3 regions of the Micromonospora sp. CNZ286 genome follow, and region 2 is predicted to be linked to each of the others. Evidence: riboswitches for the same ligand, from Rfam matches in the RefSeq annotation. Region 2 holds a riboswitch; each other region holds the start of a gene.
What was found. Region 2 has a riboswitch for cobalamin ahead of FHX31_RS10565 (peptidase). Riboswitches for the same ligand answer to the same signal wherever they lie in the genome.
Positions count from the first base shown of each region.

Region 1 (9,679 bases), 170 kb from region 2:
AGGCGACCGGGCTGGCGGTACGGCACAACATCGAGACGATCGAGGCGGCTGGCGGCGACATCCGCCGGATCGTCGCGGTCGGCGGCGGCACCCGGGGCGGGCTCTGGACCCAGATCGTCTCCGACATCACCGGCCGGGAACAGCAGATCCCGGCGCAGACCATCGGCGCCAGCTACGGCGGCGCCTTCCTGGCCGCCCGGACCGTGATGGACGTCTCGATCGAGACGTGGAACCCGATCGCCGGGGTGCGGCGGCCACGACCCGAACCCGCCGCCGACTACGACGAGCTGTACCGGCTCTACCGCGAGCTGTACGCCGGTAGCCGATCTGTGGTTCACGCCCTTGCGGCCCGGCAGGAACGCCTGCCGGACGCGTTCCGCTCCACCCACCGTCCGCCCGCCGAGGGAGCTGCCCCGTGACCCGTTACACACTGCCCGTGCCGGTCGAGCGCCCGGCCGCCCCGCCCCGCACCGTCTACACAGTCGCCAGCGGTGACCTGCGGCTGAGCGCGAACGTCACCTGCTGGCCCACCCAGCGGCAGCTCGAAGCCGACCTCACCGCCGCGGTCACCGCGCTCGGCTGGCACGTCCGGCGCGGTCACGACGTCGACCCGGGCAAAGGACACGGCTTCATCGACAGCCAGCGCGCCGGGATCGAGGTCTTCCGGAGCATCCCGGCCGACGTGCCGCTCGTCGTGGTGGAGGCGGTCTGGCAGTACAGCCACCACGTGCTGGCCGGGCTGCGCGCCCACCGCGGGCCGATCCTGCTGGTGGCGAACTGGAGCGGCGAGTACCCCGGCCTGGTGGGCCTGCTCAACCTCGCCGGCAGCCTCACCAAGGCGGGCGTGCGGTACTCGACGCTGTGGAGCGAGGACTTCACCGACGAGTGGGCGCGCGACGGCCTGAAGAAGTGGCTGGAGACCGGCCGGGTGACGCACGACGAGAGCCACGTACGCCCGCTGCCTGTGCTGCGGCCGGACGAGGAGGTCGAACTCGGCGTGGCGCTGGCCCGGCAGCTCGTCTCCGAGCGGGCCGTCATCGGCGTCTTCGACGAGGGCTGCATGGGCATGTACAACGCCATCATCGACGACGAGCTGCTCAACCCGCTCGGCGTCTTCAAGGAACGCCTGTCGCAGAGCGCGCTGGTGGCGGAGATGGCGCGGGTGCGCGACACCGAGGCGCGGGCGGTGCTGGCCTGGCTGGAGGCGGCCGGGATGACGTTCCACACCGGCACCGACGAGGCCACCGAGCTGACGTACGCCCAACTGCTCAGCCAGTGCCGCATGTACGTCGCCGCGCTGCGCATCGCCGACGACTTCGGCCTGGACGCCGTCGGGATCCAGTACCAGCAGGGGCTCAAGGACACCGTGCCGGCCAGCGACCTGGCCGAGGGGCTGCTGAACAACATCGAACGCCCCCCGGTGACCAGCCGGGACGGCTCCCGGGAGCTGTACCCGGGCGTCGCGCTGCCGCACTTCAACGAGGTCGACGAGGGCGTCGCCGTGGACTCGCTGGTCACCAACCGGATCTGGACCGCGATGGGCCTGGACCCGGCGACGACGCTGCACGACATCCGCTGGGGGCAGCAGTACGGCGAGCACTTCGTCTGGGTCTTCGAGATCTCCGGTGCGGTGCCCGCGTCGCACAACGGCGGCTACGACAGGTCATACAGCATGCGTCAGCCGCCGATGTACTTCCCGCTCGGCGGCGGCACGCTCAGCGGCGTGTCGAAGCCGGGGGAGATCGTCTGGTCGCGCGTGTTCGTGATGGACGGCGGCCTGCACGTCGACCTCGGGCGCGGCACGGTGGTGGCGCTGCCCGAGGCGGAGACCCGGCGGCGGCTGGACGCCACCACACCGCAATGGCCGATCATGCACGCCGTGTTGCACGGCGTGGGCCGCGACCAGTTGATGGCCCGGCACAAGGCCAACCACGTCAACGTGGTCTACGCGCCAGACGCCGGCACCGCCGACCGCGCGCTACGGGTCAAGGCCGCCCTCTTCGCCGAGCTGGGCGTACGGGTGCACCTGTGCGGGGACGTCACGATCTGAGCGAGCCGGCGGCAGTGCCGCGCGACCGGGCACGGCCCACCGCGTGGCCCTGCCGGCCGGCCGACGGTGCCGAGCTGTCGCGTACCCGCAGCTCGGTGTGGAGCACCACTGTCGAGGGTGCCTTGGCCGGGTCGGCGATCCGCTCGACCAGCAGCGTGGCCGCGGTGCGCCCCAGGTCGTAGGTGGGCTGCGCGACGGTGCTCAGCGAGGGCCGGACCAGGTGCGCCCAGGGGATGTCGTCGAACCCGACGATGCCGAACGGGTCGGGCACGCCGATGCCGTTGTCCACGAGGCACTCGAGGGCGCCCACAGTCATCAGGTTGTTCGCCGCGAACACCGCGTCCGGCGGCTCGGCGGTCTCCAGCAGGGAGGCCATCGCGCGGTAGCCGCCCTCCTCGCGGAAGTCCGCGTACCGGATCAGGTCCTCGGTGGTCTGGCGTCCGCTCGCCTTCAGCGCCCGCTGGTAGCCCCGCAGCCGCTGCATGGCGGTGGAGATCCGGCGTGGGCCGGTGATGCAGGCGATCCGCCGGTAGCCGCTGCCCACCAGATGGGCGGTCGCCTGCTCGGCGCCGTGGGTGTTGTCCACCAGCACGGTGTCCACCTCGACGCCGCGTGGTTGCCTGTCGATCGCCACGACCGGGATGCGGGCCTGCACCAGGCGGCTGATCAGGGCCGGCCGCCCGGACGAGGAGATGATCACCCCGGCCATCCGCTCGGCCAGGGCCGCCGCCACGTAGCGGGCCTCCTTCTCCGGATCCTCGTCGCCGTTGCAGAGCACGACCGAGAAGCCGGCCTCCTGCGCGACGTCCTCGACACCGCGCACCATCGAGGTGAAGAACGGGTTCCCGATGTCGGAGATGATGACCGCCCAGAGGCTGGTCCGGCTGCGGCGCAGGCTGCGCGCGACGGCGTTCGGGCGGTAGTCGAGGTCCTGCGCGGCCTGCCGTACCCGGGCGGCCATGTCCGGGTCGACCGAGGCACGCCCGTTGAGGACGCGGGAGACGGTCGCCGGCGACACTCCCGCGCGACGCGCCACGTCGTAGATGGTCGTCATCGCGCTCCCGTCGTCGTCGCCCGGGCGCTCCGGCCCGGCCCCCGTCGGATGGTGACGTACCGGAGTGAGACCGCCACCGCGGGAGATCGCACGGAATCCTATACCCGTCCAGCAATCGATTTCCGACCGGGTCGATCGCGTCCCGCCGCCGCTATTGACATCGATGTGGGTGACTACGAGACTCGTCAGCAATCGATTTCTCGTCCGGTGCCGCTGGTCACCCCCACCCCCGAGGAGCACGGTGAGACGAAATCTGCTGGCGATGCTTGTCGCGCTCTGCACCGTCACGGCGGCCGGCGCGGCCGGCGCGCCGGCCGCCGCCGTACCGATCGGCACGCTCGCCTGCCCGTCCGTCCCGGCCACCCACGACCCCGCCGTCACCGTGATCGTCTACCGGGTGGCCCGGTCGTACAACGTCAACGACAAGGTCATGCTCTCCACCTTCGAGGCGGGCTGGGTCGAGTCCCACATGAACAACCTGCCCTGCGGCGACAAGTCCAGCCTGGGCGTGTTCCAGCAGCGCTGGGACTACGGCTGGGGCACGCCGGAGCAGATCATGGACCCGGTCTACGCCACCACGCAGTACGTCACGCGTGCGATCACCTGCGACCGCAACAACCCCGGCTACACGGCGGGCCAGGTCGCCCAGTGCGTCCAGCGATCGGGCTTCCCCGACCGGTACGACCAGGTGGCGGGGACCGCGCGCACGCTGCTCAACCAGGCGGCGCGTACCCACGGCATGGCAGGCGGCTCGTCGACGGACGTGAACGGTGACGGCCGCGACGACATCCTCACCTTCACCCAGAACGCCTCCGCCGACGTGTACGCGAGCACGTCGACCGGAACCGGCTTCGCCGGAACGTCGGTGAAGTGGAACGACTTCTTCTCCATCGGCGGGGAGACCGCGTCGACGGGCGACGTCAACGGTGACGGCCGCGACGACATCGTCACGTTCGCGCACGGCAACACCGGCGACGTGTACGTGGCGCTGTCGAACGGGTCGGCGTTCACGTCGCCGGGCCGGTGGCACGACTGGTTCGCCCCCGGTGCGGAGATCGCCGCCGTCGGTGACGTCAACGGCGACGGCAGGGACGACATCGTCGCGTTCACGCACAACGCGACGGCGGACGTCTACGTGGCGCTGTCAACCGGGTCGTCGTTCTCGGGCACGGCGGTGAAGTGGCACGACTACTTCTCCATCGCCGGGGAGTTCCCCGCCCTGGGCGACGTCAACGGCGACGGCAAGGACGACATCATCACCTTCACCCAGGGCCCCGCGTCAGCGGCGGACGTGATCGTGTCGCTGTCCACCGGCACGTCGTTCGGGGCGCCGCAGAAGTGGCACGACCTGTTCGCCGTGGGTGCCGAGCAGCCGCGGGTGGGGGACGTCAACGGCGACGGCAAGGACGACGTCGTCACGTTCACCTGCAACGCCGACGCCGACGTCTACGTCGCCACCTCCACCGGCACCGGCTTCGCCGGCACCACCGTCAAGTGGCACGACTTCTTCTGCCTGCCGGGCGAGTTCCCCTACCTGGGCGACGCGAACGGCGACGGCAAGGACGACCTCATCGTCTTCACCAAGGGCGCCACGAACGACGTCTACGTCGCCCTGTCCACCGGCACCACCTTCGGTGCCAGCAGCAAGTGGCACGACTACTTCGGGCTCACCGGTGAGGTGACGCTGTGACACCAGGATGGGAGGCCCCCGTGGCCGGAACACGACGGAGACGGCGACGCACCGGCGTCGCCCTGCTGGCCGCGGCGCTCGCCGGCGGGATCGCGGTGCAGCCCGCGCCGGTGTCCGCGACGCCGCCGGGCCGGACCGCGCTGGACGCCGCGTTCGTGCGGGCGGCGCAGGAGTACGACGTACCCCGGGACGTCCTGGTCGCGGTCGGCTACGGCGAGTCCCGCCTCGACGCGCACGGCGGCAAGCCGAGCCAGGCGAACGGCTACGGGGTGATGCACCTGGTCAGCAACCCCGCCCAGCACAGCCTGGAACGGGCAGCGAAGTTGACCGGCGAGCCGGTCGCGCGCCTGAAGACCGCCACGCCGGCGAACATCCGCGGCGGTGCGGCCGTGCTGCGCGAGCTGGCCGACGCCGAGGGGCTGACCGCGCGGGATCGGGACCGGGTGACCGCCTGGTACCCGGTGGTGGCGCGGTACGGCGGCGCGGCCGACGACGCCACCGCACGCCTGTACGCGGACGGGATCTACGAGCTGGTGCAGCAGGGCATCCCGGGCGCGGTGCCGGTCCGGGCGCACCGGGTCGAGCCAGAGCGGGGTCGCTACGCCGCCGTGGCGCCCGCTGGCACCGCGTCCCGTACGCTCGCCGCCGCCGTGCCCGAGTACCCGCCGGCGCGGTGGGTGGCTGCCAACGGAGCGAACTACGGCGTGGGGCGGCCCAGCCGGATCACCACTGTGATTCTCCACGTCACCCAGGGTTCGTACGCCGGTACGATCAGCTGGTTCCAGAACCCGTCGGCCGGGGTCAGCGCCCACTACGTGGTGAAGTCCAGCAACGGCGAGATCACTCAGATGGTCCGCGAGGGCGACACCGCTTACCACGCCCGGTCGGGCAACGCGTACGGCGTCGGCATCGAGCACGAGGGGTACGTCGACAACCCGGCCTGGTTCACCGACGCGATGTACCGTTCCTCGGCCGCGCTGACCCGTTACCTGTGCGACAAGTACGGCATCCCGAAGAACCGCACCGGCATCAAGGGGCACAACGAGATCCCGGGCAACGACCACACCGACCCGGGACCGAACTGGAACTGGAACTACTACCTCTCGCTGGTGAACCAGGGTGGCGGGGGCCCGACCGCCCGCTATTTCGGTGGTTCGCCGACGGATTTCACCGGTGACGGCCGGGATGACGTGGTCGCGTTCACCCACGGTGCGCTGGCCGACGCGTATGTGGCCACGTCGACGGGTTCGTCGTTCGCGGGCACGTCGGTGAAGTGGCACGACTGGTTCGCCCTGTCCGGAGAGACCCCCCTGACCGGAGACGTCAACGGCGACGGACGCGACGACGCGATCGTGTTCACCCACGGCACCACCGCCGACGTCCACGTCGCCCTGTCCACCGGCACATCCTTCGCCGCATCCGCGAAATGGCACGACTGGTTCGCCCCCGGCACCGAAGTCCCCGCCGTCGGCGACGTCAACGGCGACGGCCGCGACGACATCATCACCTTCACCCACGACACCAACGCCGACGTCTACGTCGCCCTGTCCACCGGCACCTCCTTCACCGGCACCGCCGTGAAATGGCACGACTACTTCTCCATCGCCGGGGAGTTCCCCGCCCTCGGCGACGTCAACGGCGACGGCCGCGACGACATCATCACCTTCACCCAAGGCCCCGCCACCGCCGCCGACGTCATCGTCGCCCTGTCCACCGGCAACGGCTTCGGGGCACCGCAGAAATGGCACGACCTGTTCGCCGTCGGCGCCGAGCAGCCCCGGGTGGGCGACATCAACGGCGACGGCCGCGACGACATCGTCACCTTCACCTGCAACACCGACGCCGACGTCTACGCCGCCACCTCCACCGGCACCACCTTCGCCGGAACCACGATCAAGTGGCACGACTTCTTCTGCCTAACCGGCGAATTCCCCTACCTCGCCGACGCCAACGGCGACGGCAAAGACGACCTCATCGTCTTCACCAAAGGCACCACCAACGACATCTACGTCGCACTCTCCACCGGCACCACATTCGCCCCCAGCACCAAATGGCACGACTACTTCGGCCTCACCAGCGAAACCACACTCTGAGCCCGACGGCGAGCGACGCCGGCCCGGATCGGGACCGGCGTCGCTCGCCGTCCACCTACCGCTCCACCACGTTGCGCGAGCTGGAGGCAGGCCTGACCGACGGGCTGGCCTTCGCTGCCGCGCTCACGTTGCTGGTCGTGGCGGGCTGTCGCGGTGCGGCTGCGGCAGCGGCGTCACCTGCGCCTGGCCACCTGACCGGCGGGGACGTGGGCGGAACCCGGGGAGACGATCGCGGTCAGGCCGGCGGTGGACAGCGTCGCCCCGCCCAGGTCGAGGCGTCCACCGGTCGGGTCCCGCGATTCCGGGACCAGTATCCGGCCGGCGAGCAGGCAGATCACCACGATCGGGACGTTCACCAGGAAGATCGCACCCCAGGGCAGGTGAGCCAGGACGAGTCCGCCGATCGGCGGCCCGGCGGCGAAGCCCAGCGCACTGGTCGCCGCCCAGATGCCGATCGCCGGGGACCAGCAACAACATCTTCCCGCTCGTCCCCGGCGTGGACGGCGTGGTACGCGACGAGAAGGGCAACGTCCGCTGCGTGGTCCTGCACGATACGCCCCTTGGAACCTTCGCCGAACGCACCCTGATCGACCCTCGCGCAGCGTGGTTCTACCCGACGGCGTGGACCCGGTGCGGATCGCCACCGCCATGAACCCGGGCGATGTCATCCTGGATCGCGCTGACGCGCCGCATCAACTTCACCGCGGGCCAGCGCGTCCTTGTCCTCGGCGCCGTCGGCAACGCAGGTCGGATGGCGATCCAGATCGCGAAGTACCGTGCTCGCTCGTCGAGCTCTTCGACGTCTGCATCGCCGGCCTCATGCCCACGACCGAGGAGCCGGTCGCCGGCGGACGTGGCCTCGCACCTGCGCTCACGTATTGCTGCTCAGCCTCAGCCACGGCGCTCACTGTCGATCACGTGCCCTCGCCCAGCCACCGCGCACGAGAAAGGAGCCGGATGGGTTGCGGGCCGACAGCCACGCCGAGGCCGGTCCGGCGCGTCGGATTTCCCACAGCGGGTGCCCGGACCGGATCCGCGGCGAGCGCGGGCCGTTATGGTGGGGACGCCGTGGTGTTCGGGAAGCCGGTGTGATGCCGGCGCGGCCCTCGCCACTGTGATCGGGAGACCGTCGGCCCTCGTCGTTTCGCGAGGTCACTGGGCAGAGATGCCTGGGAAGGCCGGCCGGCGGTTGCTTGTCCCGTCAGCCAGGAGACCGGCCACGGCACGTTCGTCCCCGTCCACGAGGTGTTGGAAGGCGGTCCCGCTGTGCGGTTCCCCATGCCCTGGCGCGTTGCCGCGCCGTTGTTGCTGTCCACTGTGCTGCTCACCGGCTGCGGCGCCGATGCCAAGCCTGCTGCCGCACCACCGGCGGTGTCCGCTGGACCGGTCGCGGTGACCAACTGCGGCACCCCGGTGACCATCGCGGCGCCACCGATGCGGGTCGTCACCATGAACCAGGCCGCCACGGAGATCATGCTGGCCCTGGGCCTGCAAGATCGGATGATCGGCACGGCCTACCTCGACGACACGATCCTGCCCGCCTACGCGGACGCCTACGCTAAGATCCCGGTGCTGGCCAAGGAGTACCCGACCAAGGAGAAGCTGCTCGAGGCTGAACCCGATTTCGTGTACGCGTCGTACAACAGCGCGTTCGGTGACGAGGGGGTCGGTGACCGCGCCGACTGGCAGAAACTCGGCGTCGGCACCTACATCTCCCCTGCCGGGTGCCCGGCGCAGACCCGGCAGGCGAAGCTCGCCATCGGCGACGTGTTCACCGAGATCCGCGAGCTCGCGGCGATCTTCGGGGTGAGCGACCGCGGCGAGAAGCTGATCGCCGACCACGAGGGCCGCATCGCCACGGCCGCAGGCACCGCCCGCAACGTGAAGGTCATGTGGTGGGACGGCGGCAGCGACGCCCCGAGCGTCGGCGCCTGCTGCGGCGCCCCCAACATGATCATGTCGGCGGCCGGGGTCACCAACGCCTTCGCCGACCTCACCGGCAGCTGGGGCGACACAAGCTGGGAGACCGTCACCGACCGCAACCCCGAGGTCATCGTGCTCGTCGACGCGAGCTGGGATCCCGCCGCGCAGAAGAAGACCTTCCTCGCCGGGCACCGCACCCTCAAGGACCTGCCCGCGGTCAAACAGCAGTGGTACGTGGTGATCCCGTTCTCGTCAACCACGGCCGGTGTCCGCAACGTCCTCGGCGTCGAAGCCCTCGCCCAGGGCATCGCCGCGCTGCCGTCCGGGGCCCCGAGCTGACCGCCGTCACCACCCGGCCCGCCCCGGTGCGCACCCACCGCCCGGTGCGGGCGGTCGGCCTGGCCGCGCTCGTGCTGGCTCTGGTCGCCGGTCTGGTGCTGTCGGTGGCCGTCGCGGTCACCATCGGCCCGGCCGACCTGACTGTCGGGACGGTGTGGACGGTCGTCGCCGGCCACCTGGGACTCGCGAACTCGGACGTGCCGCTGCTGCGCGACCACATCGTCTGGGACCTACGTTTGCCCCGGGTTCTCGGCGCCGCCACGGTGGGGGCGGGCCTGGCCGCGGCCGGTGCGGTCATGCAGACCGTCACCCGCAATCCCCTGGCGGACCCGTACCTGCTCGGGGTCTCCTCAGGGGCGTCGCTGGGCGCGGTCCTGGTGGTCGTGGCCGGCATCGGTAGTGGCGTAGCCGCGCTGACCGGCGGCGCCTTCCTCGGCGCCCTTGTCGCGTTCCTGCTGGTCGTGGGCCTGGCCGGGAGGTTCGGGGCATTGTCGCCGACGCGCGTGGTGCTGACCGGGGTCGCGGTGGGA
Region 1 covers NZ_JACHIZ010000001.1:2,110,695-2,120,373, forward strand. Annotated here, with positions in the region: gene FHX31_RS09800 (FGGY-family carbohydrate kinase) at 1-419, shown strand, start outside; gene FHX31_RS09805 (fucose isomerase) at 416-2,050, shown strand; gene FHX31_RS09810 (LacI family DNA-binding transcriptional regulator) at 2,040-3,104, opposite strand; gene FHX31_RS09815 (FG-GAP repeat domain-containing protein) at 3,346-4,794, shown strand; gene FHX31_RS09820 (N-acetylmuramoyl-L-alanine amidase) at 4,815-6,887, shown strand; partial or broken gene FHX31_RS09825 (MFS transporter) at 7,112-7,351, opposite strand; cobalamin riboswitch at 7,940-8,123, shown strand; gene FHX31_RS09830 (ABC transporter substrate-binding protein) at 8,166-9,149, shown strand; gene FHX31_RS09835 (FecCD family ABC transporter permease) at 9,194-9,679, shown strand, end outside.
Region 1: another riboswitch for cobalamin. It lies ahead of FHX31_RS09830 (ABC transporter substrate-binding protein); the one in region 2 lies ahead of FHX31_RS10565 (peptidase).

Region 2 (9,679 bases):
GCCCGGGCGCGCGACGACGCCAGAGCAGCTGCCGGCAACCGGTGCGCCGCCGGTCACACCTAGGGAGCGGCGATGCTCGGCGGGGCGCCGGCGCCGAAGGACCAGCCCTCGACACTGCCCGGCGCGGGGTTGTAGCCGGTCGCCCCCGACGTGCTGTAGGACCAGGAGCCGCCGCTGGACGCATGCCAGTACGACCAGTACGCCGTGGCCGGCGGGGTGTTGACGCACGGCTCGGTCGCGGCGGTGGGCTTGCCGTTGATCCGGCAGACGAAGGCCAGGCCCCAGCGGGCGGTGCCGGTGACTGTGAAGCCGGCGGCCTGGAGCGCGGCCAGGCCGGTGGCCGGATCGCCCGGCGCACAGGCGACCTGGACGCCGCCGCCGAGCGCGGCGAAGTCGACGACCACAGTGACTCCCGAGGTGCCGGTGCAGGCGGCGGCGTGCGCCGCCCGGGGCGCGGGCTCGACTGCGGTCAGCGCGACGCCGGCCACGACGGCGGCCAGCAGGCCGGCCAGCCAGGTGCGGACTGTGGAACGATGACGGAACACGGATCCTCCTGTGATCGGGTGCGCGGCGAAGGGGTTCACGGGCAGGCGAGTGCCGGTGCGCCGGGGTCGGCGCCGGCGGCGGACAGGCGGGCGTACCCGATCCCGGTGAGACCGAGGACGGCCTGGGCGGTCGCCCGGGGTGCGGTGGCCGGATCGAAGCCGCCGCCGTCGAAGTCGACAGCGCCCCGGTCGGCCGGCGCCCCGGCGCAGCCGACCTGGAGTCCGGCGAGGAATGCCCGGGCCCGCGCCCAGGCCGGCAGCCGGTGGCCGTCGCGCAGGGCCTGCGCGGCGAGGCCGGTGCTGTTGGCGTTCGGCGTGCCGCCCGCGTTGGCGAAGCCGCCGTCGGCACGCTGAACGGACACCAGCCAGCGCAGCCCGGCGGCGGCGTCGGCCGGACGGTCCGCGGCGCGCAGCGCCTGTGCCGCGAGCGCGGTGGCGTCCACGTCGGACGTGCAGACCGGTTGCGCGGGCAGCAGCGGGTAGCCGCCGTCCGGGCACCGGGTGCCGGCCAGCCAGGCGGCCGCCGCCGGTGGCGCTCCGCCCGCCGTACGGTCCAGCGCCAGCAGCGCGAAGGATTGGCTGAACGCGTTGCTGTAGTCGCCGTACGCGGACCGGTCGCTGAACCTGCCGGCCGGCGTCTGGAGCGAGCGCAGCCGGGCGATCAGGTCCACCCCGCCGACGTCGGCCGGGTCGCCGCCGCGCACCTGCACGGCGAGGGCGAGCTTGGCGGTCGCACCCGCGTACGCCTCGGAGGCGCCGTCGCCGAGGTAGCCGTCGCGGATGTCCGGCCGGGCGACCCAGGCCAGCGCGTCGGCGCCGTGGTCGTCGGCGACGCCGGTGGCGGCGAAGGCGAACACGGCGTCGAGGGTCAGCCCCTGGTCGGGGTACGCGACACCGTCGAAGACCGCCTCGAAGCGTTCGCCGTCGACGAGTTGCCGGGCGAGCCAGCCGCCGGCGGCCTCCGGGCGGGTGAGGGCGGCGCGCTCGGGGGCGGCGACGGCGGGTGTGGTGAGGGTGAGAGCGGCGAGTACGCCGCAGAGGAGCGCGAGCAGGCGGTGCCGGCTTCGGCGGACGACCATCGGAAGCGCCTTTCCGGCCCGGCGGTCGTCGAAAGCCCGGACGACCGCGGCAACGCCGCGTCGACCGGGACTCCGACCCGTGGGCCACGACGGGTGGGGAGCGGATACACGCGTACGACGGGTATTCGGGCTCGCCGCCGCAGATCTCTCTGGGCGGCCTACCGTTGCGGGCCAGCGCCGGATTTCGACCGGTCTTCCCCCGCACGTACACGCGGTGGTTCAGTTGTCGCGACAGTCTGCTGTGGCCGGAGCACCGATGTCAATGCGCCAGGAACCGGACACGTGCCGTGACGGCCGGCAGGACGCCCGGTGAAGACCGGGCGTCCTCCACCGCGTGGTCACTGTCAGCGGGGCCGGGAGCCGGTCATCGGCGGAACGGCCCGGTGACGCAGTAGGTGATGCCGCCGGAGGACGAGCCGGTCGTGCCGCGTTGCGACGAGAAGTACAGCCGGTCCCCCGCCGGGGTGAACGCCGGCCCGGTGATCTCCGAACCGCTCTGTCCGGTGATCCGCAGGAAGACCGAGATCTTGTCGTCGGGCGTGATCATGCAGATCTCCATGTTCCCGCCGTCCTCCGCGACGTACAGGTCACCGGCAGTGGACCCGGTGATGTTGTCGACCCCGGTCAGCGGAGGGGTGCCCGGACTGACCAGGTTGTCGTCGTAGGCGAGCTCGTACGTGCCGGCGGCCAGGTTGACCTGCCACACGCGGTTGTCGCCCTTCGTGGTGAACCAGACGGTGTCATCCGCGTAGTGACAGCCCTCGCCGCCGTTGAACGTCTTCGCGCCGGACACCTGCTGCCGGGTCGGGGTGGGCGAGCCGTCCGGGTCGGGCACCGTGGCCCAGGTGAACGTGCCGGAGGTCGCCGTACCGGCGCGGAAGACCTGGAGGGTTCCGGCGGAGAGGTCGCCCCAGGTGGTCGGCACGAACCGGTAGAACTTGCCGTCGGTCTCGTCCTCGGTCAGGTAGACGACCCGGCGGACCGGGTCGGCCGCGGCCGCCTCGTGCTTGAACCGGCCCAGCGCGGGACGCGCCACGGCGGTCCCGCCGAGGGGGTACGTCTCGAAGACCCGGCCCAGGGACACCTCCTCGCAGGAGAGCCAGGTGTTCCACGGTGTCTTGCCCCCGGCGCAGTTGTTGTTGGTGCCGGAGAGGATCCGCGACGCCCCGACCACGGTGCCGCTGGAGTCGAAGACGAGGCGTGAGGCACCGCCGCCCGCACCGGCTGACACCTCGGAGTTCGACACGTAGATCCAGCCGGTGCCGTTCGGGAACACGGCGCCACCGTCCGGAGCGTCGTGCCAGGTGTACGACGTCCCCGGCACCGTCCGACGGGATCGTGCGACGATCGAGCTGGTGAAGCCGGCCGGCAACTGGATGCCGTTGGCGTCGGCGGGCTGGAGCCCACCGTAGGGGCCCGCCGCGTTCTGCGCCGGGGCTCCGTACGCCGCCGACCACGCGGTGAACGGCAGCGCGACAGCGCCCGCACCGACGACAGTGGCCCGCAGCATTGCTCGACGATCCATGGAACCTCCTCGGTAGGTTCCCCAGATCTGACCGGGCGGAGCTTACGCACATCGATCTGTTGGATGAACGTCGATGGACGCCTCGGTGCGCGGCGTCGTGTCACCGGCCGTCTCGTCCGTCGCCTGCCGGTGACGGGAGCGACTCGCGGTCGGCCCCCGCCACCGTTCGCATGGCTGGTCAGCCCTTGCGCCACTTCTGGTTGGCCGTGCCCCCGCAGTCCCAGAGCTGGAGCCTCGCGCCGTCGTTGCCGTTCCAGTCCTTGATGTCGACGCACTTGCCGGCCTGGAGGTTGACCAGGTCTCCGGCCGCGTTCAGGGTGAACTGCTGGGCGCCGGTGCCGTTGCAGGTGTAGAGCTGCACCGCCGCCCCGTTCGCGGTGGACCCGGCGTCGATGTCCATGCACTTGTTGTTCTGGCTCTTGAGCGCCGTGCCGCTGAACGTCCACTTCTGCGCGTTGGTGTTGTTGCAGTTCCACATCTGCAACGGCGCGCGGTCGACGAAGTTGGAGCTCGGCACGTCGATGCACTTGTTGTTCCAGTTGCTGACCACTGGCACCCCGGTGGTCGGGGTGCCGCCGCCACCGCCGGTGAACGGGCTGAGGATCAGTCCGGCCGAACGGGGATCGCCGTCGTGCACCAGCGACTCGAATCCGCCGACGTCGTCGAAGGCGAACGCGTACGCCCGGCCGTCGGTCATGTTGGCGTGGATCAGGCGGGCGTACTGGTTGGTGGGGTTGCTGCGGTAGAAGTCGGCGGCGTTCGTGCTGGGCTGGGTGTCGACGGTGCCGAGCGTGCCTCGGTTGAGGGCGGCGCAGAGCGTACGCGAGATCGGGCCGACCACCTGGTCGTTCGGCGCGGGCAGGTCGCCGTCGCAGCCCCAGACGCTGGCCGAGGAGGGCCGGTTGAAGGAGGCGACGACCTGGCCGCTGCCGTTGGTGAAGGTCATGGTGTTGCCCGAGGTGCGGCCGTAGTACCGGATGGCCGGCTGGTCGGCGAAGGGCGCCACGGTCAGGGTCTTCGTGGTGTACGCGTTCCACGCGGACGCGATGTACGAGTCCAGGTACGTGGTGCTGAGCAGGCCGGCCCCGGCCGCCTTGCCCGGAGCCAGGACGCGCAGGACGGTCCCGTCGGAGCGGGTGTGGACGGTGCCGGCCCAGCCCGGCTGCGCCCGGATCCCGTCGATGACCGCGTTGCGTCCGTTGGCCACCACGTCGCCGGTGCGCTTGGTGACGCCGTTGGCGCCGGTCACGGTGACCGCGTGCGGGATCGCGAACATGTCGACCTGGGAGCTGTTGAGCCACAGCCCGGAGTCGTTGTAGGTGAACTCGCTCCAGTCGAAGAGGATGTCGCGGTTCGCGTCACCGGCCGCCCAGGGCGCGGGCTGCACCAGTCCGTCCGGGGTGAGGAAGAACTTGAGCTTCTGCCCGAGGGAGAAGTAGGCCCGGCCGGAGAAGCCGCGGGGGAACTGGATCGTGGTGCTGCCGCCGTTGCCGGGGCCCGGTATGGAGACGTCCGGCGCGGGCGACGGCGGGAGCTGCCCGCCGGTCCACGGTACGAAGGTGCCGCCGGAGGTGACGTAGCCGAGTCGGCCGGAGGACAGCTGGACGCCGATGACGTAGAGGTGGACCGGGTCGCTGCGGCCGGTGGTGTTGGTGACGGTGACCGGCAGCAACGCCGGTCCGACCGCCTGGGCGGGCGTGGCGACGACGGCGCCGGTGAGCCCGGCGAGCAGGGCGGACGCGGCGGCGAGCAGCCTTCTTCGGAGACGCATGGGGACACCTCGCGGGAGACGGGGGGACGGGAGAGCGCTCTCTCAGAGGGTCCAATTGTTAATATTGTTTGTCAATAGGTGGCTGCCTATGGACCAGGGTCACGGCGAAGGTCACCGGTTGATTAAGATCCACTATGGAACAGTCGACTGTGGATTGGGTAGGTAGGTACATGAAACGCATGCTTTCGGCGCTGACGGCGCTGGTGACCGTCGCGGCGGGCCTGACTGTCGGCGCCCCCGCCGCCCAGGCGGCCGGCTCCTGCTCGGGGACCATCACCTACAGCCAGGTGCAGTCGTCCGGGCTCGGTGAACTGGTGATCTACTACAACAGCAGCAACGGGGGCACCAACAGCGCCTGCTTCTACCACCGCGGCGCGGCGTACGGGAGGTCGGCGCCCACCTTCGTGCAGATCTACCGCTGCGCGGAGCGGTCGGGCGAGGGCGCGCACTGCACCCGGTCGGGCGGCGCGGACACCAATTCCGGTGACTTCAGCTATTACGCCGGCCCGGTCGCCGTCACCGGTACGGCGAACTACTGCGTCGAGGCGGTCGGCTACATCGGATGGGCCGGTGAGCGCCACCAGATCTACAGCCGCCGCCAGGGCTGCTGAACCCGCTCCCCTCCCCCGGACCGGGACCGGCGCACGATGAGCGCCGGCTCCCCGGCCGGGCCGGGTCAGACGGCCAGCGCCCGGCGGCACCTGGTGAGTTCCGCGCGCAGATCCCGGCGCAGGGCCCGGTCCAGGCCGGGCTGGGCGAGCGCCTGGGCGAAGTCGCGGGCCGCCTCGTCCCACCGGCCCAGCCGGGCCAGGGCCGTACCCCGGTTGTAGCGCGGCACGGGGGCCTCCGACAGCGCCACCGCCCGGTCCAGGTCGGCGAGCGCGGCGGCCACGTCGCCGCGCTCGAACCGGGTGGCCGCCCGGTTCGTCCACGCCTCCACCAGTTCGGGGTCCCCGTTCAGGGCCCGGGTGAGCAGTTCGTCGGCCTCGGCGGGCCGGCCGCGCTCGGCGAGGACCAGGCCCAGGGTGCACAGCAGCGCGGGCTCCTGCGGAGCGCCGGCCAGCCCGGCCCGCGCACCCGCCTCGGCGGCATCCAGCGCGCCGCGCTCCACGTGCAGGTTGACCAGGGCGATCCGGGCGTCGAGGTGCCCCGGTTCGATGGCGAGCACCCGCTCCAGGTCGGCGCGAGCCCGCTCGGGGCGGCCCCGCTCCTGCTGGAGCACGGCCCGGTTGTAGTACGCCTCGGGCAGATGCGGTCCCAGCCGGATGGCGGCGTCGTAGTCCCTGATCGCGGCTCGGGTCCGGCCCGCCGCCCGGTGGAGGGCGGCGCGGTCCACGTAGTACTCGCAGTTGTCGGGGTCGTGGGCGATCACGGTGTCCAGATCGGCCAGCGCCCGCGCCGGGTCGCCCAGCGCGAGGTGAACCTGCGCCCGGTTGTGGCGCAGCCGGGCCAGGTCCTGCGGGCGTTCGCCGGGGCCGAGCGCGGCCGTCAGCCGGGTCAGCCCGTCGTCGACGAGCCGCAGCGCGCGGTCGGGCCGGCCGGCCCGGCTGTCCAGCAGCGCCAGGCCCTGCTCGTAGAAGACCGTCGACAGCAGCCGCCGGCGTGGGTCGGCCAGTTCGGCGGCGAGGCGCAGCGCCACCTCCAGCCAGTGCCGGGCCAGCGCCGGGTCCTGGTCGGCCGCCGGCAGGTGCCGGGCGTGCAGCATGGCGGTGGCGTACGCCGCCGACATAGTGATCTTCGGGTCGTCGGTGACGGCCCGCGCCTCGTCGTAGAGGTCGAGCGCCTCGGCGGCCCGGTTCAGGGCCGCCAGGGCGGTGGCCAGGCCGGTGGTGAACGCCCACCAGTGCCGCAGGTCGCCGTCGGGGGTGACCGCCGCCCGCCCGCGCCGGGCGACCCGGGCCGCGTGGTGGTAGTAGCCGCGGGCCAGGCTGTCGCCCAGGGCCCGTCGCAGCGCCTGCGGGGTGCGCTCGTCGGGCGCCGGATCGGGGGCACCGTCGTCGCGCAGGTCGAGGCGCACCGGGGCCGGCCCGAGCCGGCGGGCCAGCGCGTCCAGCAGTTCGGCTGTCGTCTCGTCGGCGCCGGCGACGTGATCGAACCGGACGGTGACGGGCCGCCGGAGCGTGCCGGCCCAGGCCGCCACGAGTTCCGCCGCGCCGTAGGCCAGGCAGGCGGTACGGCGGGCGGGGTGGAAGCGGATCGGCTCCTCCTCGGCGGCCGGCCGGGCCGCCGGGTCGAGCTGGGGGGCGATCGCGTGCAGTTCGACCGCGTGCCGGGCCGCCAGGCGGGGCCGGTCGGCGGCGACCCGGCCGAGGAAGGCCGAGACCCCGGCGTACGGCCCGTGGTCGCGGTGGCAGTCGTAGCGCTCCGCCCCGTCCGTCACCGCAGGGCCCACCGCCGCAGGGGCGGGCGCCCGGGAGCGCCCGCCGGGCCGGCAGTTACCAGCACCACTCGATCCACAGGCGGCGTGCGCCGGACACCAGGCGGAGTGCAGTCGTGCGACGGATGGTCATCGTCCTCATAGGAACCTCCGATGTGATGCACCTCAGGGCTGGCCCAGAGCGTAATGCCGGTCGATGGAAATAAGAAGGGTTCTCGCGATTCGCGGCGGGCTGATCGCACCGCCACGCCGAACGCCGCCGTCGCGGCGCCGGCCATTCCGCTGCCGAGCAGGCGTACGACGGTCAGCGCGACAGCATCCGGCGGACCCGGCGGCCCACCGCTTGCTTGACCTGGTCGCGCAGTGGCTGCGCGCGGCGTGCCGTGAGCTTCTGCTGCAGCGTCCGGTTCTCGTCCCGCAGCCATTGGATGCGCGTCAGCAGTTCCTCGGCCGTGTAGGCGGAGGCCGGCCGGACCGCCGGCGGGTAGACGGTTCGGCGGACCTGCTCGTCGAAGCGGGTGGCGCTGTCCCCGTCGGCGAACGACAGGCCGAGGTCGTGCTTGGCGAGGAACGCGGTGATCCGCGCGAAGCGCTCCTTGTGGCCCTCGTTCAGGGCCGTGTAGTCGGCTTCCTCGTAGAGTCGGGCGGCGTCGACGTCGGCCGGCACGTCGCGCATCAACCGGTGCGGGATGTCGAAGTAGCGGGCCAGTTCCAGGGTGCGCGAGTCGTGTGCGAGGAGATACCCGGGAGTGCCGGAGATCAGCGCCGTGATGGTGCCGTGGATCCGGGTGCCGAAGGCGAAGTCGAATCCGGAGAGATACTCCATCCAGGGCCACGGGTCCATGAACATCCGCACCTTGTCCTCGACGAAGAGCGGGTGTGAGGTGTGGATCGGCATGTCGTCGGTCTTGCCGCGCAACTTCGGTGCGTCGCCGTAGAGCAGGGTGCCGAGGGTGTACAGGCCCTGCGCCACGTAGCGCAGATTCGGGTAGCGCTGGTGGTGGTGCTGGACGATCGGGGCCAACGCGCGGACGTACGGCGAGATGACGAACGCGAGCCGATCCTCGGTGTCCAGGGTCGCCTTCGCCTTCTCGACCCGGAGGCTGTCGCCGTGCAGGAACATCGACGGACAGCCGATCTGCTCGACGGCGGAGAAGCCCAGCGTCCGCAGGTAGTTCTCGCTGATCTCGCCGCGTACGCCGATGCTGTGCGATCGGTCCAGCACCGCCCGGCAGAACGCCTTCACCGGCTCGTCGATCGGACGCAGGTACTCCCGGTCGCCGTCCACGTCGGTCTGCGCCCCGACCCCGAGCACCACCACCGGGATCTTGAGCCGCTCGATCAGCCGGGTCATCGACGTCAACCGGTTCACGTAGTCGTGGCGGAACGCGTTCGCCAGCGGGATCACGAAGACGTCGTACTTCTCGTTGATCTCGTCGGCATCGCGCGGGTCCGTCCGGAACCGCGACGGGGTGATCTCCGCCGTCGAGGTGGACAGCAGCTTGTGCGCGGCGTGGCTGAAGACCAGGTTGCCGCTGTTCTTGCCGATCCAGTCCCGCTCGTAGGTCTCCTCGGCGGTGACGACGTCGAACGGGCCCTTGCGGGCTCGCAGCAGGATCCGCTGGTGCATCCGGGGTGTCCACCCTTCGTCCCGGACGCCACGGCGCCCGGCGAGGCCGAAGCGGCGCGACCGGCCGGGCACGGCCCCGTTCCGTGCAGGAACCGAAATCCTACGCCCTGACACGGAGAGGTGCCGTCAGACCTACACCGGGTCGGGTCAGGCGGCGTGGACCGCTGTGGTGTCCGCTGCGGGCCGGCCGTAGCGGCGACGCAGTCGGGCCTCGGCGCGGGGGTTGCGATTGGCGAGGTTCAGGTCGCCGCCGTGGTGCGCCAGAACCCGTGGGTTCATCACCCGGTACCACAGCGGCGGGACGAGAGCCAGCATCACCATCGAGGCGTAGCCTCCGGGCAGTCGCGGCGAGACGTCGAAGCTGCGCAGCGTCTGGTAGCGGCGCAGCGGGTTGGCGTGGTGGTCGCTGTGGCGTTGCAGTTGAAAGAGGAACACGTTGGTGACGACGCGGTCGCTGTTCCAGCTGTGCCGTGGGTCGACCTTCTCGAAGCGGCCGGTGGCGGTGCGCCGACGGCACAATCCGTAGTGCTCGAGGTAGTTGACCGCTTCCAGCAGCGAGAGGCCGACGATCGCCTGCAGGAACAGGAAGGGCACGAGCCGCCAGCCGAACACAGCGATCAGCAGGGCGAAGAGCGCGACGGTCATGAGCCCGGCGTTGAGCAGGTTGTTACGCAGCGTCCACGGGCTCCTGTGCCGCAGCCGGAAGCGGCCGATCTCCAGCCGCCACGCCGAGATGAGGCTGCCCCAGACCG
Region 2 covers NZ_JACHIZ010000001.1:2,277,571-2,287,249, reverse strand. Annotated here, with positions in the region: gene FHX31_RS10570 (hypothetical protein) at 60-545, opposite strand; gene FHX31_RS10565 (peptidase) at 581-1,624, opposite strand; cobalamin riboswitch at 1,724-1,859, opposite strand; gene FHX31_RS10560 (alkaline phosphatase PhoX) at 1,989-3,149, opposite strand; gene FHX31_RS10555 (beta-1,3-glucanase family protein) at 3,328-4,920, opposite strand; gene FHX31_RS10550 (hypothetical protein) at 5,091-5,531, shown strand; gene FHX31_RS10545 (tetratricopeptide repeat protein) at 5,597-7,300, opposite strand; gene FHX31_RS10540 (polysaccharide pyruvyl transferase family protein) at 7,602-8,927, opposite strand; gene FHX31_RS10535 (alkane 1-monooxygenase) at 9,075-9,679, opposite strand, start outside.

Region 3 (9,065 bases), 150 kb from region 2:
GGGCGAGCCGGTCGGTGAGGATCACGTCGGCCTGCTTGACGGCCGCGCGTCCGGCGACGGTGACCAGCCCCGGATCGCCCGGGCCGGCGCCGACCAGCGTGACGTGTCCGGCCGTTCGGACCGCTGCCGCCGACCCGGCCTCCGAGGGTGCGACGGTACGCAGCACGACGTCGAACCGGCTCTCGTCGACCGGGGTGGTGACCCAGGTCAGGCGCCCGCGGAGGGCGAGGTCCTCCAGCGCGGCGCACACGGCCGGCGCGGCGACGGTGACCAGGGCCCGCTTGTGCAGCAGCGCACTGACCGTGACGGCGGCGGGTGCGCTCCCGTCGAGGACGAGCACGCTACGGCCGGTAAGGTTCAGCTGCATGTGACGGTGATTCCTAACGTGCTGAGGAGACAGCCGTCCGGTGTACGGCCTCGGTGAACGACTGGGCCAGATGCGGGTGCCCAGCCCAATGCACGTGCAGATAGGACGCGCTGAGGCTGGGGGAGGCGAATCCGGCATTGCGGCCCTCGATGCGCCAGGCGGGGTGCTCGCCGTGACCGGGTGTGACGGTGGTGCGGTGGAATTCGTGGCCGGTGGCAGCGGTTCCCCGCTCGCCGAGCAGCTGGTCCGAGCCGAGTCCGGCACGGTGGTACGCGAGGGTGAGGCGCGGCGTCATGACTGCTTCGGCGTCGAGCGCCCCGACCATGGGATGGCCGTCGACGGAGCGGCACAGATACAGCAGGCCGGCGCACTCGGCGACGGTGGGGACGCCGTCGAGGACGGCCTGGCGCAGTTCGTGGCGCAGCGTCGTGTTGGCGCTCAGCGTGGACGCGTGTACCTCGGGGAACCCCCCACCGAGGTACAACCCGCGTGTCCCGGCGGGAAGCCGCTGGTCGCGGGCCGGGTCGAACGGAACGACGGTGCAGCCCGCCGCCTGCAGCAGCTCGGTCGTCTCGGCGTACCGGAAGGTGAAGGCACGCCCGGCCGCGACCGCAACCACCGGTGATCCGGCGCCCAGCCGCCGGACGTGCGCGGCGGGATCCCATGGCTGGGCGTCCAGATCGGGTGCGGTGCGTGCCACCTGCAGCACCGCATCGAGGTCCACGTGGCGGGCGATCTGCTCGGCCAGCACGTCCAGGGCGGCGGCGGCCTCCTCACGTTCGGCTGCCGGCACGAGCCCGAGGTGGCGCGACGGGGCGCTGACACCCTGGTCGCGGTGCAGGATCCCGAGCACCGGTACGCCGGTGGATTCCACCGCCCGGGCCGCCTCGGCGGCGTGGCGGGCGGACCCGGCTTTGTTGAGCACGACACCCGCGACGGTGACGCCGGCCTCGAACGTGCCCATTCCGTGCACGACGGCCCCTACGCTGCGCGAGGTGTGCGAGACGTCCACGACCAGCAGGATCGGGGTGGCGGTCAGGGCCGCGAGGTGCGCGGTAGAGGCGAAACCGTCGCCGCCGATGCGGCCGTCGAACAGGCCCATGACCCCTTCGACGATGGCGATGTCCGCGTCGCGTGCGCCGTGCAGCAGCAGCGGGATCACGAGTGAGGGGTCGGTCAGGTGCGGGTCGAGGTTGCGGCCGGGGCGTCCGGTGGCCAGCGCGTGGTAGCCGGGGTCGATGTAGTCGGGCCCCACCTTGTGCCCCGACACGGTGTGCCCGCGCGCGGCCAGCGCGGCCATGAGCCCGGTCGCGACCGTGGTCTTGCCGTGGCCGGAGGCCGGCGCCGCGACGATCAGCCGCGGAAGGCTCACCATTCGATGCCTCGTTGGCCCTTCTGGCCGACGTCCATCGGGTGCTTGACGTGCTGCATCTCGGTCACCAGATCGGCTGCCTCGATCAGCCGGTGGTCGGCCCGGCGCCCGGTGACGATCACGTGCTGACGGCCGGGACGGTGGACCAGTGTCTCCACGACGTCGCCGACGTCGACCCAGCCCCACTGCATCGGATAGGTGAACTCGTCCAGGATGTAGAGCTGGTGCCGTTCCGCCTGGATACGGCGCTTCACCTCCGCCCAGCCCTCGGCGGCGTCCGCGGCGTGGTCCGCCTCGGTGCCGCTCTTACGGCTCCAGGACCATCCGGAGCCCATTTTGTGCCACTCGACTGGCCCGCCTTCGCCGGTCTGCTCGTGCAGCAGCCCGAGCCTCTCCAGGACGGTCTGCTCCCCGATGCGCCACTTGGCCGACTTCACGAACTGGAACACCCCGATGTCCCAGCCCTGGTTCCAAGCGCGCATCGCCATACCGAAGGCGGCGGTCGACTTGCCCTTGCCGTTTCCGGTGTGGACCATCAGCAGCGGCCGGTTGCGCCGCTGGCGGGTGGTGCTGCCGTCGTCCGGGACGGTGAGCGGCTTACCCTGCGGCATCAGGCTACCCCCGCCCGCGGAGCGGTCGCCGTGCGAACGACCCCGGTGAGCCCGTCGGCGGTCACTTCACCGAGCGGCACGTGCTCGGCCCTCAGATGAGTGGCAAGCCGGGCGGCGAGGCCGAGCCGGAATCGTCCGGTCTCGCAGTCCACGACGACGACCTGGACACCGCTGGTGGCGAGCGCGGCGGCGGCGCGGTGGGCACGACCCAGCGGGTCCGGGCCGGAGGTGGCGCGGCCGTCGGTCACCACGACGAGCAGGGGCCGGCGGGACGGGTCGCGCAGCGCCTCCCGGCGCAGCACCTCGCCACTGCGTTCCAGGCCCTCCGCGAGCGGGGTCCGGCCACCGGCCGGTAGGTCGGCCAGGCGGCGGGAGGCGACGTCGACCGAGCCGGTCGGTGGCAGGACGACCTCGGCGGTGTGCCGGCGGAACGTCACCAGTGCGACCTTGTCCCGGCGGCGGTAGGCGTCCAGCAGCAGCGACAGCACAGCGGTCTTGACCTGCTCCATGCGGCGGCGGGCCGCCATCGAACCGGACGCGTCCACGCACAGCAGCACGAGGTTCGACTCGCGCCCGACGGTCTCGGCCCGGCGCAGGTCGCCGGGCACGAGCGCGAGGCCGCGACCGCCGGTCAAGCCACCCCGGGAATGCTGATGCGGCGCCGCCGCGGTGATGGTGCCCGGCAGGTGCAGCCGGCCGTCGCCGGACGTGCGCCGCCGCTGCCCGGCGACACGGCCCTGCGGTGTTCGTGCCCGGGACCGCCGGCCGGCCTGACCGTCGCCGGTTCCTTTCACGACCAGCAAGCGGGCACGTGCGGGCTCGCCCGCGGATGCCATCGATGTGGCGGCCTGCCGTTCGGGCTCCGGTACGGGCGGGCTCTCGCCGGGAAGGCCGGGCACGTCCCCGGCCGATCTGTCGTGCCCGGTGTCGTCGGGCAGACCGCCGCCGGGACCGTCGGGTCCGGGGTCGGGGTCGTTGTGGCCGAGTAGGTCGTCCAGGCGGTCCTGGTCCAGGCCGGGCTCGTCGAAGGGGTTGCGGCGGCGGCGGTGCGGCAGCGCGAGACGGGCGGCGATGCGGATGTCCTCGAGTGTCACTCGCGTACGTCCCCGCCAGGCCGCGTGCGCCGCGGCGGCGCGAGCGGTGACGAGGTCCGCACGCAGGCCGTCCACGTCGAACGCGGCGCACAGCTCGGCGATCCTGGTCAGCGTCTCGTCGTCGAGCACGACACCGGCCAGCGAGCGCCGGGCGGCGGCCAGCCGGGTGCGCAGGGCTTCCTGCTCGCCGGCCCAGCGTGTGGCGAAGCCCTCCGGGTCGGCGTCGAATGCGAGCCGGCGGCGGACCGCCTGCACCCGCAGGACGGGGTCACGCGGGGCGGCGACCTCGACCGTCAGGCCGAACCGGTCGAGCAGCTGCGGGCGCAGTTCGCCCTCCTCCGGGTTCATCGTGCCGATCAACACGAACCGGGAGGCATGCTCGACCGAGACACCGTCGCGTTCGACGCTGACCCGGCCGGTCGCCGCGGCGTCGAGCAGCAGGTCGACCAGGTGGTCCGGCAGCAGGTTGACCTCGTCGACGTACAGCAGGCCACGATGGGCCCGGGCCAGCAGGCCGGGCTCGAACGCGACGACGCCGTCTCGCAGCGCGGCATCGAGCTTCAGCGATCCGGTCACCCGGTCGTCGCCGGCTCCGACGGGTAGTTCGACGAGGCGTACCGGCCGTTCGACGACGGGCGTGGACACGTCGAACGGCCCGTCGGGGCAGACCGCCGAGGGATCGTCCGGGTCGATGGAGAACCGGTCGCCCGCATAGACCCGTACCGCCGGGAGCACCTCGGCGAGGCCGCGCACGGTAGTGGTCTTGGCAGTGCCCTTCTCCCCGCGGATCAGGACACCGCCGATGAGCGGATCGATCGCGACCAGGGTGAGGGCGAGAGTCATGTCGTCGGCGCCGACGACGGCACAAAAGGGGTACTGCGCTGGCATGTAGGGCTCCCGCTCGATCTGCCATGGCGGTCCACGACGCGGCATGCGCCGTGGATCGGATCGAGGCCGGTCTTCGGACTTCCCAGGTCAATGCCTGGATCACCGCAGCGGGCCCTGTGCCGGATTCTCACCGGCTTCCCAGATTCTCCCCGTGACCACGGTCGTGGGGCACCTCGAACCTGTGCATCACCATAGACGCCCCGGTGGCCGGGGCAAGGGCCGGTGGGCGGCTAGGGTGCATCTCCATGGAGGAGCGGGTGACCGTGGTGGGGGTCGGGGCTGACGGGTGGGTGGGTCTGCCGGAGCCGTCCCGGGCGCTGGTGCGGGCGGCCGCGACGCTGCTCGGCGGGCGGCGGCACCTCGAGGCGGTGCCGCCCGTCGACGGCCAGCAGCGCGTGGCGTGGCCGTCGCCGCTGCGGGACAATCTGCCAGGTGTGCTCGCCTCCGCGCGAGGGCCGGTTGTCGTGCTGGCCTCCGGCGACCCGCTCGTGTCGGGTATCGGCACGACGCTGCTGGACGTCCTGGGCCCGGAGCGCGTGACGATCGTGCCCGGGGTCTCCTCGGTAGCCCTCGCCCGAGCACGTCTCGGATGGCCGGCTGAGTCCGTCACCACGGTCAGCCTGGTCGGCCGGGACCTACGGCTGATCGTGCCTGCGCTCTCGGCCGGGCGCCGGCTGCTCGTGCTGTCCAGCGACGAGACGACACCCGCGGCCGTGGCCGCGGTGCTGACCGGGCTCGGTTGGGGGCAGTCCAGGCTGGTCGTGCTCGGTGACCTCGGTGCCGCCGGTGAGTCGTGTACCGCGACCACCGCGGCCGGGTGGGACCTGAACGACGTGCCGCGGTTGAACGTTCTCGCCGTCGAAGTTCGCGGTGCCGGTCCGGGCTGGGCCGCGGGCGGCGTGTTGCCCGACGACGCGTTCGAGCACGCCGGGCAGATCACCAAACGTGACCTGCGGGCCAGTGCCCTGGCCCGGCTCGCGCCCGCGCCCGGTCAGCTGCTGTGGGACGTCGGCGCCGGCAGCGGCTCGATCGGTGTGGAGTGGATGCGGGCCTGGCCGACGGCACGGACGATCGCGGTGGAGCCCCGCTCCGACCGGGCCGCGCTGGTGCACCGCAACGCCGCTGCCCTCGGCGTGCCGGGTCTGTGTCTGGTCGAGGGTTCGGCGCCCGGGGCCCTGTCCGGCCTGGACCGTCCCGACGCGGTGTTCGTCGGCGGCGGGGCCACCGTCCCCGGCGTGCTGGACACCTGCTGGGATGCGCTCGGCGCCGGTGGACGGCTCGTCGTGCACGGTGTCACCGCCGAGACCGAGGCGGTGCTGCTGGAGCAGCACCGCCGGCGCGGCGGTGAACTCGTCCGCCTGCACGTCGAACGCGCCGAACCGCTCGGCGGCTTCACCGGCTGGACGCCCGCGCGGGCAGTCAGCCAGTGGTCCATCGTCAAGGGAGATTCATGACCGTCCATTTCGTCGGGGCCGGGCCCGGCGCCGCCGACCTGCTCACCCTCCGCGCGGTACGCCTGCTCGAGTCCGCCGACGTGTGCCTGTACCCGGGCACGTACCTCGACGCCGAGGTGCTGGAGCACTGCCGTGACGACGCCCGGCTGATCGACACCCAGCACCTCGACCTGGACCAGATCACCACGCACCTGGTCCAGGCACACGCCGACGGGTCCGAGGTCGTACGGCTGTGCTCCGGTGACCCGTCGCTGTACTCGGCGGTGCACGAGCAGGCACGCCGGCTCGACGCCGCCCGGGTCCCGTGGGACGTCACGCCCGGCGTGCCGGCCTATGCGGCTGCTGCCGCCGCCGTCGGCGCCGAGCTGACCGTCCCGGAGCTGGCCCAGTCGGTCGTGCTCACCCGCGCGCAGGCCCGGTCCACGGTCATGCCGTCGGGAGAGAAGCTCGCCGCGTTCGCCGCGACCGGCGCGACGCTCGCCCTGCACCTGGCGGTCACGCGTACCCGCGAGCTGGCCGCCGAACTGGCCGGCTACTACGGCCACGACTGCCCCATAGTCGTGGTGCACCGGGTGTCGCAGCCGCAGGAGCTCATCCTGCGCGGCACGCTGGCCGACATCGGCGGCCGGGTCGAGCAGGCCGGTCTGCGACAGGCAGCGGTCATCCTGGTCGGCCCGGCGCTGGCCGGGGACGTCCGTGGCGGCGAGTCGTTCCTCTACTCGGCCGGTCGCGAGCGCCGCGTGCGCGGCTGATCAGGGCACGAAGCGCGGGCTCCAGACACGTCCGGCCGCGGTGACTCGCGTCGCCGAGGCGCCGATGATCAACAGGCATTTCATGTCGATGCTGCCGGGGTCCAGTTCGCCGAGCGAGGTGACGGTGAGACTCTCCCCGGCCCGGCCGATGTCGCGGCCCACGACCACGACCGTCCGGGGGGACTTGTGCTCCAGCAGCACGGCCCGGGCCTGCGCGACCTGTTCGGTGCGTGAGCGTGAGCGCGGGTTGTAGAGGGCCAGCACCAAATCCGCCTCGGCGACAGCGCGCAGCCGCTTGACCACGACCTCCCACGGCTTGAGCCGGTCCGACAGGCTCATCACCGCGAAATCGGCCCCGATCGGCGCGCCCGCGCGCGCCGCGACCGCCTGGACGGCGGAGATCCCGGGTACGACACGGATGGCGACGCCGGCGTAGCGGGGGTCCTCCGCGGCCTCGAACACCGCCGACGCCATGCCGAAGACGCCCGCGTCACCGCCGGAGACGACCGCGACGCGCTCACCGGCGAGCGCCAGTTCGAGCGCCTGCCGGGCCCGCTCGAGCTCGACCGTGTTGCCGGAGGCGTGGCGGACGAGTCCGGGGCGCTGCGCGACGCGCTGGACGTACGGGCCGTAGCCGACGACGTGGCCGGCCTCGGCGAGCACCTGCGACGCCTCGGGGGAGAGCCACCGATCGGGACCGGGGCCGAGGCCCACGACGACGACCTCGGCGCCGGGATAAGGTTCGGTGACCCTGGTGGCCGGGAGGTCGTAACGGGCCACTCCGGGCCGGGTGTCGCCGGGGACCAGCACGATCGAGAAGTACGGCACCGTGGCGGGGTCCACGTCGGCGACAGGCAGTACCCGCTCGGCGGTCATCGACGCCCGTTCGACGTACCAGGAGCCCTCGACGCGCCCGGCCTGCTCGAGCGCCGAGCGGACCTTGGTGAACGTCCGGCCCAGCTTCATGATCACCGCCCCGTCGGTGTCGGCGAGACGCCGGGCCAGCTCGGGCTCGGGCAACGTTCCCGGCAGCACGGTCAGCACGTCGGTCTGCCGGACCAGCGGCAGGGCGGTGGTGGCGGTGGCGGCGGCGAAGGCGGGCACACCGGCGACGACCTGCGTGTCGAACTCGCCGGCGAGCCGGTCGTGCAGGTACATGAACGAGCCGTAGAGCATCGGGTCGCCCTCGGCCAGCACGACCACGTCGCGGCCCGCACGAAGGTGGGCCCGCAGCCGCTCGGCGGCTTCGGCGTAGAAGTCGGCCATCGCCCCGGCGTACCCGCCCGGGTGCTCGGTGCTCTGGGTCGTCACCGGATAGACCAGCGCCTCCTCGATCACGTCGTCCGGGAACAGCCCGGCAGCGATGCGGCGCGCGTTGGACTGTTTGCCGACACCCTGGTGGTAGGCGATGACCTGGGCCGCGCCGATCAGCCGGGCGGCTTTGAGCGTGATCAGTTCGGGATCACCCGGGCCGACCCCGACGCCGGACAGCCGCCCGGTCACTCCGCCTCCCGGGCGAGGGCGTTGAGCGCGGAGGCGGCCATCGCCGAGCCGCCCCGGCGCCCGGTCACCACGAGATAGGGCACGTCGAGGCCGGGGGCGTCGGTGGCGAGGTCGATGAGCGCCTGCTTGGACTCGGCGGCGCCGATGAATCCCACCGGCGTACCGATGATCGCAGCTGGTCGTGGCGCGCCGTCGCGCAGCATCTCCAGCAGGTGGAACAGGGCCGTGGGGGCGTTGCCGAAGGCGACGACCGCGCCGGCGAGGTGGTCGGTCCACAGCGACACCGCCGCCGCCGACCGGGTCGTTGCCCACCGGTGGGCAAGCGCCGGGACCTCGGGTTCGTGCAGAAAGCAGCGGACCTCGTTGTCACGGGGCAGGCGGGCGCGGGTAACGCCGGCGGCGACCATGTGCGCGTCGGTCAGGATCGGCGCCCCCGCCTCCAGCGCCCCGCGGGCGGCGGCCACCAGGCCGGGGTGGATCACCAGGTTGCGGGTGAGGTCGGTCTGGCCGCATGCGTGGATCATCCGCACCGCGACCTTCTCGGCGTCGGCCGGCACACCCGAAAGATCGGCCTCGGCACGGATGGTGGCGAACGAGGCGTCGTAGATCGCCGCGCCGTCGGTGACGTAGTCGTAGCGGCGTGCCGGTGTGGTGAGACTCATGCGTTCTCCAGATCGGGGACGAGCAGGGTGCGGTACGGGGTGACGACGATCTCGCCGGCGCCGAGCGCGCGGATCTCCTCCAGCAGGGGAGCGTCCACTCGGCCGCCGGAAGCCGCGAGGTGCGCGGTGACGCGGCCGTCATCCTGAACGATCCTGCCCAGCGCGGGTGGAGGTGTGCTCACCCGGGTCCGCTCGGCACGGTCGAGTACGGTGCCCAGCAGCGCGGCGCCGGCGCCGGGCAGCTCGTCGACGTGCCAGGGTGAGTCCGGCCGGTCACCCGCGAGCCCGGCGAAGCGTACGGCGAGCCCGGTCAGCGCCGCGGCGGCCTCGTCCAGCCGGATGACTGGCCCCCACGCCGAGGT
Region 3 covers NZ_JACHIZ010000001.1:2,125,239-2,134,303, forward strand. Annotated here, with positions in the region: gene cobA (uroporphyrinogen-III C-methyltransferase) at 1-367, opposite strand, end outside; gene FHX31_RS09875 (cobyrinic acid a,c-diamide synthase CobB) at 381-1,742, opposite strand; gene cobO (cob(I)yrinic acid a,c-diamide adenosyltransferase) at 1,736-2,350, opposite strand; gene FHX31_RS09885 (magnesium chelatase subunit D family protein) at 2,350-4,332, opposite strand; cobalamin riboswitch at 4,380-4,523, opposite strand; gene cbiE (precorrin-6y C5,15-methyltransferase (decarboxylating) subunit CbiE) at 4,578-5,786, shown strand; gene FHX31_RS09895 (cobalt-precorrin-4/precorrin-4 C(11)-methyltransferase) at 5,783-6,538, shown strand; gene FHX31_RS09900 (precorrin-2 C(20)-methyltransferase) at 6,539-8,041, opposite strand; gene FHX31_RS09905 (precorrin-8X methylmutase) at 8,038-8,703, opposite strand; gene FHX31_RS09910 (sulfite reductase subunit beta) at 8,700-9,065, opposite strand, start outside.
Region 3: another riboswitch for cobalamin. It lies ahead of FHX31_RS09885 (magnesium chelatase subunit D family protein); the one in region 2 lies ahead of FHX31_RS10565 (peptidase).